3 regions of the Yersinia aldovae 670-83 genome follow, and region 2 is predicted to be linked to each of the others. Evidence: predicted binding sites of a transcription regulator. Region 2 holds the regulator's gene; each other region holds the start of a gene.

Region 1 (4,511 bases), 2.0 Mb from region 2:
AATCCTCTTGTTTTGACGGTAAATCTATCGTCTGGCTTTGTTCTGGCTGGTGGGTTTTACTGGGATACGAGTTGGCGTTTTTTTTCTCACCAAGGATCAGTTCTACGTCTAAAAGTTGTAATACTTTAAAAAGCCGTTCAACACTGGCCGAGGCGGGATCAGCTTCAAGCTTTGCATAGGACTGCTGGGTGATACCTAACAGTTGTGCCAGGCTGGCCTGAGTCAGCCCTTTATTTTTTCGAAAACCAATCAACGTCGGGCGTAATTGACTCAAAATTTTAATGGGATAGTCCATCAAGACCTCTCAGCAGAGAATGGTGCACAGTAGCAAAATACAGTGTATAAACTGTAATTTAACAATACAATGAATAAGCTGTAAAAGCAAAATACAACTCTTAAGCTGTTATTGGAGTTTACAGTCTAAAGACTGTTTTTTACGGTGATATCAGAATAGTAAAGCGCTATCCGTGACTCAACTATAATCATGTATCAATAGTTGCAACTCATTCTGTCACTTACCATCTGGAGCTTAGCTATGGTCATTGTTCACCATCTGAATAATTCACGTTCACAGCGGATCTTGTGGATGTTGGAAGAATTGCAAGTACCTTATGAGTTGAAGCGCTATCAGCGCGATCCTGGCAGCTTGTTGGCACCATCTGAATTGAAGAAAATCCATCCGCTGGGTAAATCACCGGTGATTACTGACGGTGACTTAACACTGGCGGAATCGGGTGCCATCATTGAGTATTTGCAGGAAGCCTATGATGCACAAGGGCTGCTTAAACCCACCGGCCATTATGATCGTCAGCAGTTCCGTTATTGGATGCATTATGCCGAAGGTTCACTGATGCCATTGCTGGTGATGAAACTTATTTTCAGCCGCCTGGGTGGGCCGCCAGTACCGTGGATTATCCGTCCGGTCGCCAAAGCATTGGGTGATGGGGTACAGAAAAGTTACCTGAATAAGCAAATTGCCACTCACCGCGATTATCTGGAACAGCATTTAGAAAAGAATCAATGGTTTGCTGGCAGCGATTTTAGCGCGGCAGATATTCAGATGAGTTTTCCTATTGAGGCAATAAATATGCGCGGCGGTTTTGCGGGGTTCCCGAAACTGCAAGATTTCTTAGTGCGCATCCATCAGCGCCCAGCTTACCAACAGGCGATTGAAAAGGGCGGCGCTTTTAAATTAGAAAGCTAATAATCCATCATTAGCTATTAAGAATTACGCAAACAAAACAGGTGTGAGGCTGCTCACACTTTGATTTCCCCTGAGAATAAATGCGTCCAAACAAATTAATGTAAAAAAATGCAGTAAATGTGGCTATCTGGTGTTGATTAGTCGCTGTGAATAGCTAGATAATCGTTTGCCTTGAATTTCATCCACCTTAAACTTCGATTTTTTTCAGTCATGCGTGTTCCCAACTAATCGTTTGCTATTCTCTTCACCATTTGCGTAATGGCGGAGTTGATGAGTTAATCGGCAGCAACGGAAACGATTACGTATGGGAAAAGCGTGTGACTTGCTGACTATTTTAAAAATGACACACAGGGGACATCACCATGTCTAGCACCAATCCTCAAGCGAATCAGGCATTAAAGCCGAAGAGTTCGCTTGATGCGTTTTTCAAGTTGAGTGAACGTGGCAGTAATGTACGTCAGGAAGTGCTGGCTGGCCTAACAACCTTTCTGGCTATGGTTTACTCGGTGATTGTTGTGCCGAGCATGTTAGGTAAAGCGGGCTTCCCACCAACGGCGGTGTTTGTTGCAACCTGTCTGGTGGCGGGCCTTGGCTCTCTGCTCATGGGCTTGTGGGCAAATCTGCCAATGGCAATTGGTTGTGCTATTTCACTGACTGCATTTACTGCGTTCAGTTTGGTATTAGGCCAACACATCAGTATTCCCGTGGCATTAGGGGCGGTATTCCTGATGGGGGTGCTGTTTACCATTATCTCCGTCACCGGTATCCGCTCGTGGATATTGCGTAACCTGCCGATGGGCGTGGCGCATGGTACGGGGATTGGGATTGGTCTGTTCCTGCTGCTGATTGCCGCCAACGGTGTCGGCCTGGTTATCAAAAACCCTATCGAAGGTTTGCCGGTCGCATTGGGCGCATTTACTTCTTTCCCGGTGATTATGACCTTGCTGGGTCTGGCGGTGATTTTTGGCCTGGAGAAACTGCGGGTGCCGGGTGGCATTCTGCTGGTGATTATCGCCATCTCAGTTATCGGACTGATTTTTGATCCCAGCGTGACTTATCAAGGGCTGTTTGCCATGCCAAGCCTGGCTGACGCTGATGGTAACTCATTGATTTTCAGTCTTGATATCATGGGTGCTTTGAAGCCGGTGGTGTTGCCAAGTGTATTGGCATTGGTGATGACCGCCGTATTTGATGCCACCGGGACTATCCGCGCGGTAGCAGGGCAGGCAAATTTGCTGGATAAAGATGGCCAGATCATCAGTGGCGGTAAAGCGCTGACCTCTGATTCCGTCAGTAGCATCTTCGCCGGTTTAGTGGGGGCGGCTCCTGCGGCGGTTTATATTGAATCTGCGGCCGGTACTGCGGCAGGCGGCAAAACCGGTCTGACAGCAACCGTCGTCGGTATCCTGTTCCTGTTGATGCTGTTCCTCTCACCGCTGTCCTATTTGGTTCCCGCTTATGCCACAGCACCGGCTCTGATGTACGTCGGTTTGCTGATGCTGAGCAACGTTTCCAAACTGGATTTTGAAGACTTCGTAGATGCCATGTCGGGCTTACTGTGTGCGGTGTTTATCGTGCTGACCTGTAATATCGTGACCGGTATCATGCTGGGCTTCAGCTCACTGGTCATTGGCCGCATCTTTTCTGGTGAATGGCGTAAATTGAATCTCGGTACGGTGATTATTGCGGTAGCGCTGGTGGCATTCTATGCTGGCGGCTGGGCGATTTAAGTTCACGCTATTGCAGATTTATACTGGCATCAGCAGTCAATGCGGCCCTGATGCCAGACTATTCTGAATAACCTTCCTATCTTTGTTTTTCCTACCATTTGTAACAGCTTTTTTCCCCATTACATGAAAAAGTGATCTACTATCAAAAGCTACACTTCAGCCCTGGTGATGGGCGGGTATGTCAGAACGAATGTCGTGTTGAGTCTAAGGAAAGCATGGAAATCTTTTTTACAATCCTCATCCTGATTTTGGTGGTATCGCTTTCTGGCGTTGTCACGCGGATGTTACCGTTTCAAATTCCCCTTCCTCTGATGCAGATTGTCTGTGGTGCCTTATTGGCCTTTCCCCACTTTGGTTTGCATGTCGATTTTGATCCGGAATTATTCCTGGTGCTGTTTATTCCGCCGCTGTTATTTGCCGATGGCTGGAAGACGCCGACGCGGGAGTTTATTCACCACGGGCGCGAGATCTTTGGTCTGGCACTGGCATTAGTGCTGGTCACGGTGGTGGGCATCGGCTATCTGATTTACTGGATGGTACCGGGGATTCCTCTGGTGGCGGCCTTTGCGCTAGCGGCAGTACTGTCGCCAACCGATGCTGTGGCGTTATCCGGTATCGTGGGGAAAGGTCGCATACCGAAATCAATTATGGGCGTACTGGAAGGGGAGGCATTGATGAATGACGCCTCCGGTCTGGTGGCGCTGAAGTTTGCTATTGCTGTTGCGATGGGCACGATGGTGTTTACAGTGTCTGGTGCAACGCTGGAATTCTTGAAAGTGGCGATTGGCGGCCTGCTGGCCGGTGTCGCCGTCACCTGGCTATACAGTAAGTCGCTGCGCCTGATGAGCCGCTGGAGCGGTGATGATCCGGCAACACAAATCGTCTTGCTGCTGCTGCTGCCGTTCGCCTCTTACTTGATTGCAGAACATATTGGTGTCTCCGGCATTTTAGCCGCCGTCGCAGCGGGTATGACCATCAGCCAGTCAGGGGTTATTCGTAATGCGCCGTTGGCGATGCGGTTACGTGCTGATAGCGTGTGGTCAATGTTGGAGTTCGTGTTTAACGGCATGGTGTTTATCCTGCTGGGCCTGCAACTGCCGGGGATTCTGGAAACCTCTATCGTGCAGGCAGAACTGGACCCGACCATCCAAACCTGGAACCTGTTTGCCGATGTTGCCATTATTTATGGCGCGTTGCTGGTGCTGCGTTTTAGCTGGTTGTGGGCGATGAAGAAAATCAGCAAGCGCGTGTTGACCAAGCGGCCACTGGAATTTGGCAATTATACCACCCGTGAGTTGTGGGTTGCTTCATTCGCCGGGGTGCGTGGAGCGATTACGCTTGCCGGTGTTCTGTCAATTCCATTATTCCTTAGCGATGGTTCCGCTTTCCCATCCCGTTATCAGTTGGTATTTATCGCCACCGGCGTCATTTTGTTATCGGTTATTGTTGGGGTGATTGCTTTGCCGCCGTTACTGCGTGGCGTGAGAGTTGCAGATAAGAGTGCCAGCCGTGAAGAAGTGCGTTTTGCGAAGGCGGCGGCGGCGGAAGTGGCGATTGTCAGCTTAAACAAGATGGAA
Region 2 (4,511 bases):
GGGTGTTGCCCTTGATTCGAGCCAGCGCACTGCGGCAACCAAACCCACCGAGCAGGAAGGCTAAGGTCTGCGGAACATAACTCAAACCAATAACATTCGGGCTATAACCCATATCACCCAGAATAAAAGGTGAACCGGTTAACCAGGCAAAGAAACCGGCACTACAGGCGGCAAACATCATCACATTGCCACTGTAGGTCGGGGATTTTAGCAACTGCCAAAAACTGATTTTAGCGCTGATGCGCGCCGCGTTATCCTCGGTGGTTTTTTTCCGTTCTTTAAGCCGCGCCGTTGGAATAAGGAGCAGTAATGTGACTGCCAGTAATACCACAAAAATTGAGCGCCAACTGAAGTGGTTTAATAACCATGCACCGAGCATCGGGGCCAGCGCGGGAGAGAGTGCCACTAATGGCATGATAGTGGCAAATACGCGGTTGGCTTTGCCATCGCGATAGCGATCCACCACCAGAGCCTGCCAGCTCACGGCAGCAGAACACACGCCTATTGCCTGAATAAAGCGCAGAATCAATAATTGGGTGGCATTTTCAACCCACAAAATCCCCAGACAACCCACTGCAAATAACCCCAAGCCGGCTAACAGCACCGGTTTGCGGCCTAACTTATCTGATACGGGCCCCCAGATAAGCTGGGCGATCGCAAAACCGGCGAGGAAGAGACTCAAACTGGCGCTGATGGCGCTGGCAGAGGTTTGCAGTTCTTGTTGCATTGCGCCGAAAGCGGGCAGATACATGTCGGTAGCCAGATAGCCCAACATGCTCAGACCGGCCAGATAGAACATAAAACCAGACGACGTTTTCATTCTTTATTTCTCTTTATATGCTGGGTACTTGAAGCCACAGGGCGCGCGGCTTGTGCTTACCCGCGTCACTGAACGGTGTAAGTTCAGCGGGATGACGCCCCATTTTTGAGGAACACCCTACGGGCTGGGCCACATGCAGCTTCAATTACGTTGGCTAAATTATAATTTTGCAGGTACTCACGTTATAAACCGCTGCTTTATAAACAAATCAACTATAAACATCGGGGTCATAAAAGGAGTTATAGAGTTACTGTGAAAAAATTGTTGTAACAAAGCGGTGGGCATTCTAGCGGGGAGATATTGGGTTGTGAAACGTTAATATTTGCATCATGATATCAAAAATTTTGAAAGCTAACGAATGGTGTAAAAAGGTGAAAAATAATGTGGTCTGAATATTCACTGGATGTCGTTGATGCGGTGGCCCGCACGGGGAGTTTCAGTGCCGCAGCTCAGGAGTTACACCGCGTGCCATCTGCGGTCAGTTATACTGTGCGTCAGTTGGAAGAGTGGCTGGCAGTTCCGCTGTTTGAACGACGCCATCGTGATGTGGCATTAACCGAAGCTGGCGTGGTTTTTATTAAAGAAGCGCGAGATGTTATCAAAAAAATGAATGACACGCGCCGTCAATGCCAGCAAGTAGCGAATGGTTGGCGCGGGCAGTTAAATATCGTGGTAGACAAGATTGTCAAACCTCAGCGTAGTCGCCGCTTAGTGTTGGATTTTTATCGGCATTTTCCCGATGTTGAGTTGCGGGTGCGTTATGAAGTATTTAATGGTGTTTGGGATGCGCTGGTGGATGGCCGGGCAGATATGGCCATTGGCGCGACCCGTGCCATTCCTGTTGGCGGGCGTTTTGTGTTTCGCGATATGGGGTTTCTTAGCTGGCACTGTGTCGTCAGTGTGGATCATCCCTTAGCCAGTCTAACCGGGCCACTTAGTGATGACCAATTGCGGCCTTATCCCTCGCTGTGTTTGGAAGATACGGCCCGCAATTTGCCCAAGCGAGATACCTGGACACTGGATAACCAACAGCGGCTGGTGGCTCCGGATTGGTCTACGGGCATCGATTGCCTGTGTGCAGGATTATGTATCGGTATGGTGCCCGCGCATATGGTGTCACCGCTGATTGAGCAGGGGCGGCTGGCGGCGCTAAGTCTAACCGAACCGCTACCGGACAGCCCGTGTTGCCTGACTTGGGAGCAAAATAATCACTCACCGGCACTCGCCTGGTTACTTGATTACTTAGGTGACAGCGTCACGTTAAACGCGGAATGGTTGAAAGACGATAACGAATAATGCCCAGTGCGGGCTGCCGATAGCGCTGATAACTACCGGCAGAAGGCCAGATTAACGGCGGTAATCGCGAAATGGGCCGTCAGTTACGGAGTTGCGCTCAACCAGTTTAGGGTGTACTTCAATGGTTTGAAGGTCTTCCCGTTTACTGACAATACGGTCAAGCAGCATAGTAAAGGCCATTTCACCTAAACGTTCTTTTGGCTGATGGATAGTGGTCAGCGCAGGCGAGAAGTAGCGCGCGTTACGCACGTTGTCATAGCCAATCACTGATACATCTTGTGGTACCCGCAGGCCCATCTCATTGGCGGCGCAGATAGCCCCCATCGCCATAATGTCGCCACCACAAAACACGGCGGTCGGGCGATGTTTTTGTGACATGATTTGTTGCATGGCTTTATAACCCGATTCAGGTTCAAAATCACCCTGAACTACCCATTCCTCACGTAACGGGATGCTGGCCTCTTCCAATGCTTTCATAAAGCCCTGATGACGGCCACCACCGGTATTACGGGATAACTGACCGGGAATAGCACCAATATCACGATGACCGCGTTCAATCAGATAGCGGCCTGCCAAATAGCCGCCTTCAAAGGCATTATCGATGATAGCGTCGGTAAAATCGCCACGCGTTGTCCCCCAATCCATGACGACCATCGGGATGTTGCGATAATCTTCCAGCATTCCTAACAGTTGTTCTGGATATTCGGAACACATCACCAATAATCCATCGACCCGTTTTTGGGCCAGCATCGCTAAATAGGCTTTTTGCTTGTCCAGATTATTATGAGAATTACATAAAATCAGGGTATAGCCTTTGCTATAACAGCTATTTTCGACCGCCTCAATCACTTCGGCAAAATAGGGTGCTTCGCTGGACGTGGCCAGCAAGCCAATGGATTTGGTGTGATTCACTTTCAAACTGCGGGCCACAGCACTGGGCGAATAATGCAGTTCTTTAATGGCAGCCCAAACAGCCACCTTGGTATTTTCGGCGACGAAACGCGTTTTGTTGATAACGTGGGAAACGGTGGTGGTGGACACACCGGCGTGTTTGGCCACATCTTTAATCGTTGCCATACAAAAAATGACTCCTAAGCTCACCGGTTACAGCCGGTAAGTATTATGTTAATCGTTTGCCTGCGTTACCCGAAAATCGCTTAGACAGTAACAAGATAGTGGCCTGAATGAGCGCGTCAGCGGGTTGTCTGAGAGTCTTTATTGGTCGTTATTCGTCGGTACGCAGTTATGAACTGCGAATTTTGGCTGATCTGGAGGAAAAGTGAAAGAGGTATTCAATCTTATAAAGTGTGTAATGAGCACAAGATTTTTTTCTCTAACTGTGGGAAAATAATTTTACACACTAACTATGTGCCTTTTCCTACTAAATTAACCGGCTGAGGAGTTTTTATGGATGCCAATCTGAAAATGTCGCTGATTACGACTGTGGGTGCGCTGGCGATGATTATTGCATTTAGTTTCGTGGCAGTAATGAATTAATTAAGCCGCTTGCCGGTATATGCGTGAAGTAGGGCGGTTAACCCGCCCTTAATCATTGCTCGCTGCCGGTTTACTCTGCGCGCTATCAGGCTAAATTTTTCTCAACAAAAGACCAGTTGACCAAGGCCCAGAAGTTCTCCAGGTATTTTGGCCGCGCATTGCGGTAATCAATATAATAAGCATGTTCCCACACATCGACCGTCAATACGGGTTTATCTGCCGTGGTCAAGGGGGTAGCCGCATTAGACGTGCTGACAATCGCCAGTGTGCCATCTGCTTTTTTCACTAACCATGTCCAGCCCGCGCCGAAATTTTTCACTGCCGCATCGGTAAACTGTGCTTTAAATTCAGCAAACGACCCAAAGGTGTTATTGATAGCCTCGGCAACCTTGCCGCTGGGTTCACCGCCACCATTGGGTGACAGGCAATGCCAGTAAAAGGTGTGGTTCCAAACCTGAGCCGCATTATTGAATACGCCGCCGCTGGAGGTTTTGACAATCTCTTCCAGTGATTTGCCAGCAAATTCAGTGCCTTTAATCAGATTGTTGAGGTTAACCACATAGGTGTTGTGATGTTTGCCGTAATGGTATTCCAGCGTTTCAGCCGAAATGTGGGGTTCCAGTGCATTTTGTGCATAAGGTAATACCGGTAATTCAAAAGACATCGTGCTCTCCTTTCGGGGTTGCTCAGGGTGTTTTGCTCCTCAAATCCGACCGATTATCAATGATGACGGTACGGTGAAGAGCGGTTAAAAACGTAATTGTTGTATTTTTGTTGTGGATATTAATCTTAACAACTTTCAACAGGAATAACAGATATAACCATACAATTTAGCTGGTTATTAAGCAAAGGTCGCGTGACGTCAGGGAAAGTAAAAATAAGGGGATATAGCCCGCAC
Region 3 (4,511 bases), 1.0 Mb from region 2:
TACAGTTCACCCCATCTTTTGCGTTATACCGAGCGCGTTCGCATTCAGGGGCAAGAATTATCTGAGGCGGAACATAGCCACTCCTTTGCACAAATCGAAGCCGGTCGTGCCGGTATCTCGCTGACTTACTTTGAATTTGGTACCTTATCTGCGCTGCAATTATTTAAGCAGGCTAAGCTTGATGTGGTGATCCTCGAAGTCGGGCTGGGTGGGCGGTTGGATGCGACCAATATTGTTGATTCTGATGTGGCTGCTATCACCAGTATCGCAATAGACCATACTGACTGGCTTGGATTCTCGCGTGAGAGCATTGGCCGCGAAAAAGCGGGCGTGTTCCGCGCAGGTAAGCCTGCCGTCGTGGGCGAGCCAGATATGCCGCAGTCAATTGCGGATGTTGCCGCTGAGCTGGGGGCAAAGCTGTATCGCCGCGATGATACGTGGCAATTTAGTCAGCAAAAAAATAGTTGGAGCTGGCAGTGTGTTGGCCATCAATGGGCTAACCTGCCATTACCTAATGTACCGTTAGCCAATGCAGCTACTGCGCTGGCGGTGCTGCATTACTCCGGCTTGCCATTGAGTGATGAGGTTATCCGACAAGGGCTGATGGCCGCAAGTTTGCCAGGGCGTTTTCAGATAGTCAGTGAGCAACCCTTGCTGATTCTGGATGTGGCTCATAATCCACATGCGGCCCGCTATCTGACCGATAAGCTGGCCCATTTGCCGAAACGGGGTAAAGTACGAGCCGTGGTCGGGATGCTCTCAGATAAAGATATTGGTGGTACGCTGGCGTGCCTATCCGAGCAGGTCGATGAATGGTATTGCGCGCCGCTGGAAGGGCCGCGTGGGGCGACTGCGCAGCAGCTAGCCGATCATCTGATGGTGTCTCGTCAGTTTAGCGATGTAGCAACGGCCTGGCGTCAGGCCATGCAAGATTCGGAACGACAGGATGTCGTCATTGTCTGTGGCTCTTTCCATACTGTTGCCCATGTGATGGCGGCAATGGATTTGTAACAGCGTGAGTTTATCAAGGCATTGAATTGGGGAGTGCGAGTGGCAAGTAAGTTCCAGAACCGTTTAGTCGGAACCATCATTCTGGTGGCCTTGGGCGTGATTGTGCTGCCGGGGCTACTGGATGGTAAAAAAAAGCATTATGAGGATGAGTTCGCAGCCATCCCATTAGTGCCAAAACCGGGCGATAGCCAGGAGATTGATGCGGTTGGGCCAGTCAGCCAACCTCTGCCTATTGCTCCACCGGAAGGTGCTGCGCAAGCGGTGGAGCCGCCGAAAGATAATTCGGGTTCTCAGGCCGCGAATGATGCCGGTAATCTACCCGCAGAGCCGACGATAGTGACACCACCACCGCTGCAAAGTAAGCCGGTCGAGGTGAAACCTGTCGAGAAGAAACCGGTCGAAATTAAGCCCACTCCGGTAGAGAAAAAACCGCAGGAAGTAAAACCTAAACCAGAGGTTAAACCTGAAGTTAAACCGGACGTTCAGCCGGAAACCAAACCGGTAGTGGAAGAAAAAGCACCGGCTGGGCAGGCATACGTGGTCCAGTTAGGTGCGTTGAAGAATGCCGCTAAAGTAAATGAAATTGTGGCAACACTGCGTCTGTCGGGCCACCGGGCATTTACCGTGCCTGCAACACCCGTTCAGGGCCAGATAACTCGCGTATTTGTCGGGCCGGATGCGTCAAAACCGAAACTGCAATCGGCCTTGCCAGAGCTTAATTCATTAAGTGGGCTGAATGGGCAAGTGAAGCCTTATGGCACGGCGCGTTAAGAATTGGAGCATTAGGTTGTCCGAGTCCATGCGGTTTTAGTGGCTTCATTTGTGCGGCGATTATTGTTTTTAAAATCGCCGCACTTTAATTTGTCGCTGGGTCGGAAAAGCCCTACGCAAACGTTTTCTTTTTCTGTTAGAATTCGCCGCGAACAGGATGTAGCGGTGATTTCGTCATTGGAATAGTCATGGTCTGGATTGATTACGTCATAATAGGGATTATCGGATTTTCTGCATTGGTCAGTTTGATCCGAGGTTTTGTCCGTGAAGCATTGTCACTTGTAACATGGGGATGTGCGTTTTTTGTTGCCAGTCATTTCTACACTTATCTTGCTATCTACTTCACCCGTTTTGAAGATGAAGTTGTTCGCAACGGAATTGCCATCGGCATTTTGTTCATCGCGACATTGATCGTCGGGGCGATTGTTAACTATGTGATTGGTTCATTGGTAGAACGTACTGGGTTATCAGGAACTGACCGGGTGCTGGGTGTCTGTTTTGGCGCATTGCGCGGCGTACTGATTGTCTCCGCCATGTTGTTCTTTCTGGATACGTTTACCGGTTTCTCACAAAGTGCCGACTGGAAGCAGTCACAATTGATCCCGCAGTTCAGTTATATCATCAGGTGGTTCTTTGACTACCTGCAGAGCACGTCGAGTTTCTTGCCGAATCAATTACCGATTCGGAGCGGCTTATGAGGAAAAGACAACATGTGCGGTATTGTCGGTATCGCCGGTTTTACACCGGTAAACCAGTCGATTTATGATGCGTTGACGGTGCTTCAGCACCGAGGCCAGGATGCTGCGGGCATCGTTACTATTGATGCCCATAATGGGTTCCGTCTGCGCAAAGCAAACGGCTTGGTAAAGGATGTATTTGAAACCCGGCATATGCTGCGCTTACAGGGGAATATGGGGATTGGCCATGTTCGTTACCCGACCGCAGGCAGTTCAAGTGCCTCTGAAGCTCAACCCTTCTATGTTAACTCACCGTTCGGCATTACTCTGGCGCATAACGGTAATCTGACCAACGCTCACCAACTGAGAAAAAAACTATTCGAAGTTTCTCGCCGTCATGTGAATACCACGTCTGACTCAGAAATTTTACTGAATATTTTTGCCAGTGAATTGGACCGTTTCCAGCATTACCCGCTGGAATCTGACAACATCTTTGCGGCCGTGGCTGCAATGCACCAATTGATTCGTGGTGCCTATGCCTGTGTCGCGATGATTATCGGCCACGGTATGGTTGCTTTCCGCGACCCTAATGGTATTCGCCCATTGGTTATCGGTAAACGTACGCTGGCAGATGGCCGCAGTGAGTATATGGTGGCGTCTGAAAGTGTGGCACTGGATACATTGGGCTTTGAGTTCCTGCGCGATGTCGCACCGGGTGAAGCGGTGTATATCACCGAAAAAGGCCAGTTGTTTACCCGTCAATGCGCTGAGAACCCAAAATACAATCCGTGCTTGTTTGAGTACGTTTATTTTGCCCGCCCTGACTCATTTATCGATAAAATCTCTGTCTACAGCGCCCGCGTGCGCATGGGCCAGAAGTTGGGTGTTAAAATTGCTAAGCAGTGGGAAGACTTGGATATTGATGTGGTTATTCCTATCCCAGAGACTTCCTGTGACATCGCGCTGGAAATTGCCCGTATTTTGGATAAACCGTACCGCCAGGGTTTTGTAAAAAATCGCTATGTGGGCCGTACCTTTATCATGCCAGGGCAGCAGGAACGCCGTAAATCTGTACGTCGTAAACTGAATGCCAACCGCGCCGAATTCCGTGGCAAGAATGTGTTGTTAGTGGATGATTCCATCGTGCGTGGAACCACATCAGAACAGATTGTCGAGATGGCGCGCGAGGCTGGCGCAAAAAAAGTTTATTTTGCCTCTGCCGCACCGGAAATCCGTTTTCCGAATGTGTACGGCATCGATATGCCAAGTGCCAATGAGTTGATTGCACATGGCCGCGAAGTGGATGAAATCTGTAAGTTGATTGGTGCTGATGAGCTGATTTTCCAGGATCTTAGTGACCTTATCGAGGCCGTTCGCGAAGATAACCCAGACATCATCCAGTTCGAGTGCTCGGTTTTTGACGGTATTTACGTCACTAAAGACGTAGATCAGAGCTATCTGGAGTATCTTGAGTCGTTACGTAACGATGATGCGCAGGCATTACGTAATCATAACGAAGCAGAAAATCTGGAGATGCATAACGAGGGCTGATACCCCAAGTTACATCCGTAGGTGGCAGAGGCTGTGTGCTGCCACCGCTGGAAAGAGAGTTTGAATCAAAAAGGTGCAACCTACGTTTCGGCGCGGTGCACCTTTTTTGTTATATGGCTTTCAGCCTGCCTGTATCTTGAAATTTATTGGATATAAGATATGGAAGCATGACTTGCTAATCCCTACTTGATGCGGCAAAGTCTGCCGATATTTCTTCATATTGTGCTTTAGTTAAAAAGTGCAATGCCAGCGCGAGGGGCAGTTTTCCATGAAACGACTTATTATCGGCATCAGTGGTGCCAGCGGAGCCATTTATGGTGTGCGGCTCTTGCAGGTGTTGCAGCAGGTCGAGGGGGTGGAAACTCATCTGATTCTCAGTAATGCGGCGCGTCAGACGCTGGCGCTGGAAACCGAATTCAGTGTTAAAGATGTGCAGGCAATGGCTGATGTCGTCCACGATTCACGCGATATCGCAGCCTGTATCTCCTCAGGTTCATTCAA

What was found. Region 2 encodes PurR, which represses purine synthesis genes. Its sites were predicted from a motif close to CANGCAAACGTTTGCNTG; they were not measured.
Positions count from the first base shown of each region.
Region 1: a site for PurR is predicted at 1,492-1,509, ahead of AT01_RS10405 (NCS2 family permease). Genes of this name have one in related genera too.
Region 3: a site for PurR is predicted at 1,896-1,913, ahead of cvpA (colicin V production protein). Genes of this name have one in related genera too.

Region 1 covers NZ_CP009781.1:2,277,556-2,282,066, reverse strand. Annotated here, with positions in the region: gene AT01_RS10415 (helix-turn-helix transcriptional regulator) at 1-295, opposite strand, end outside; gene AT01_RS10410 (glutathione S-transferase family protein) at 536-1,204, shown strand; gene AT01_RS10405 (NCS2 family permease) at 1,567-2,934, shown strand; gene AT01_RS10400 (Na+/H+ antiporter) at 3,150-4,511, shown strand, end outside.
Region 2 covers NZ_CP009781.1:299,433-303,943, forward strand. Annotated here, with positions in the region: gene punC (purine nucleoside transporter PunC) at 1-820, opposite strand, end outside; gene punR (DNA-binding transcriptional activator PunR) at 1,202-2,116, shown strand; gene purR (HTH-type transcriptional repressor PurR) at 2,168-3,193, opposite strand; gene cydH (cytochrome bd-I oxidase subunit CydH) at 3,524-3,613, shown strand; gene sodB (superoxide dismutase [Fe]) at 3,699-4,277, opposite strand.
Region 3 covers NZ_CP009781.1:1,298,927-1,303,437, reverse strand. Annotated here, with positions in the region: gene folC (bifunctional tetrahydrofolate synthase/dihydrofolate synthase) at 1-1,011, shown strand, start outside; gene dedD (cell division protein DedD) at 1,051-1,782, shown strand; gene cvpA (colicin V production protein) at 1,971-2,480, shown strand; gene purF (amidophosphoribosyltransferase) at 2,493-4,010, shown strand; gene AT01_RS05960 (UbiX family flavin prenyltransferase) at 4,279-4,511, shown strand, end outside.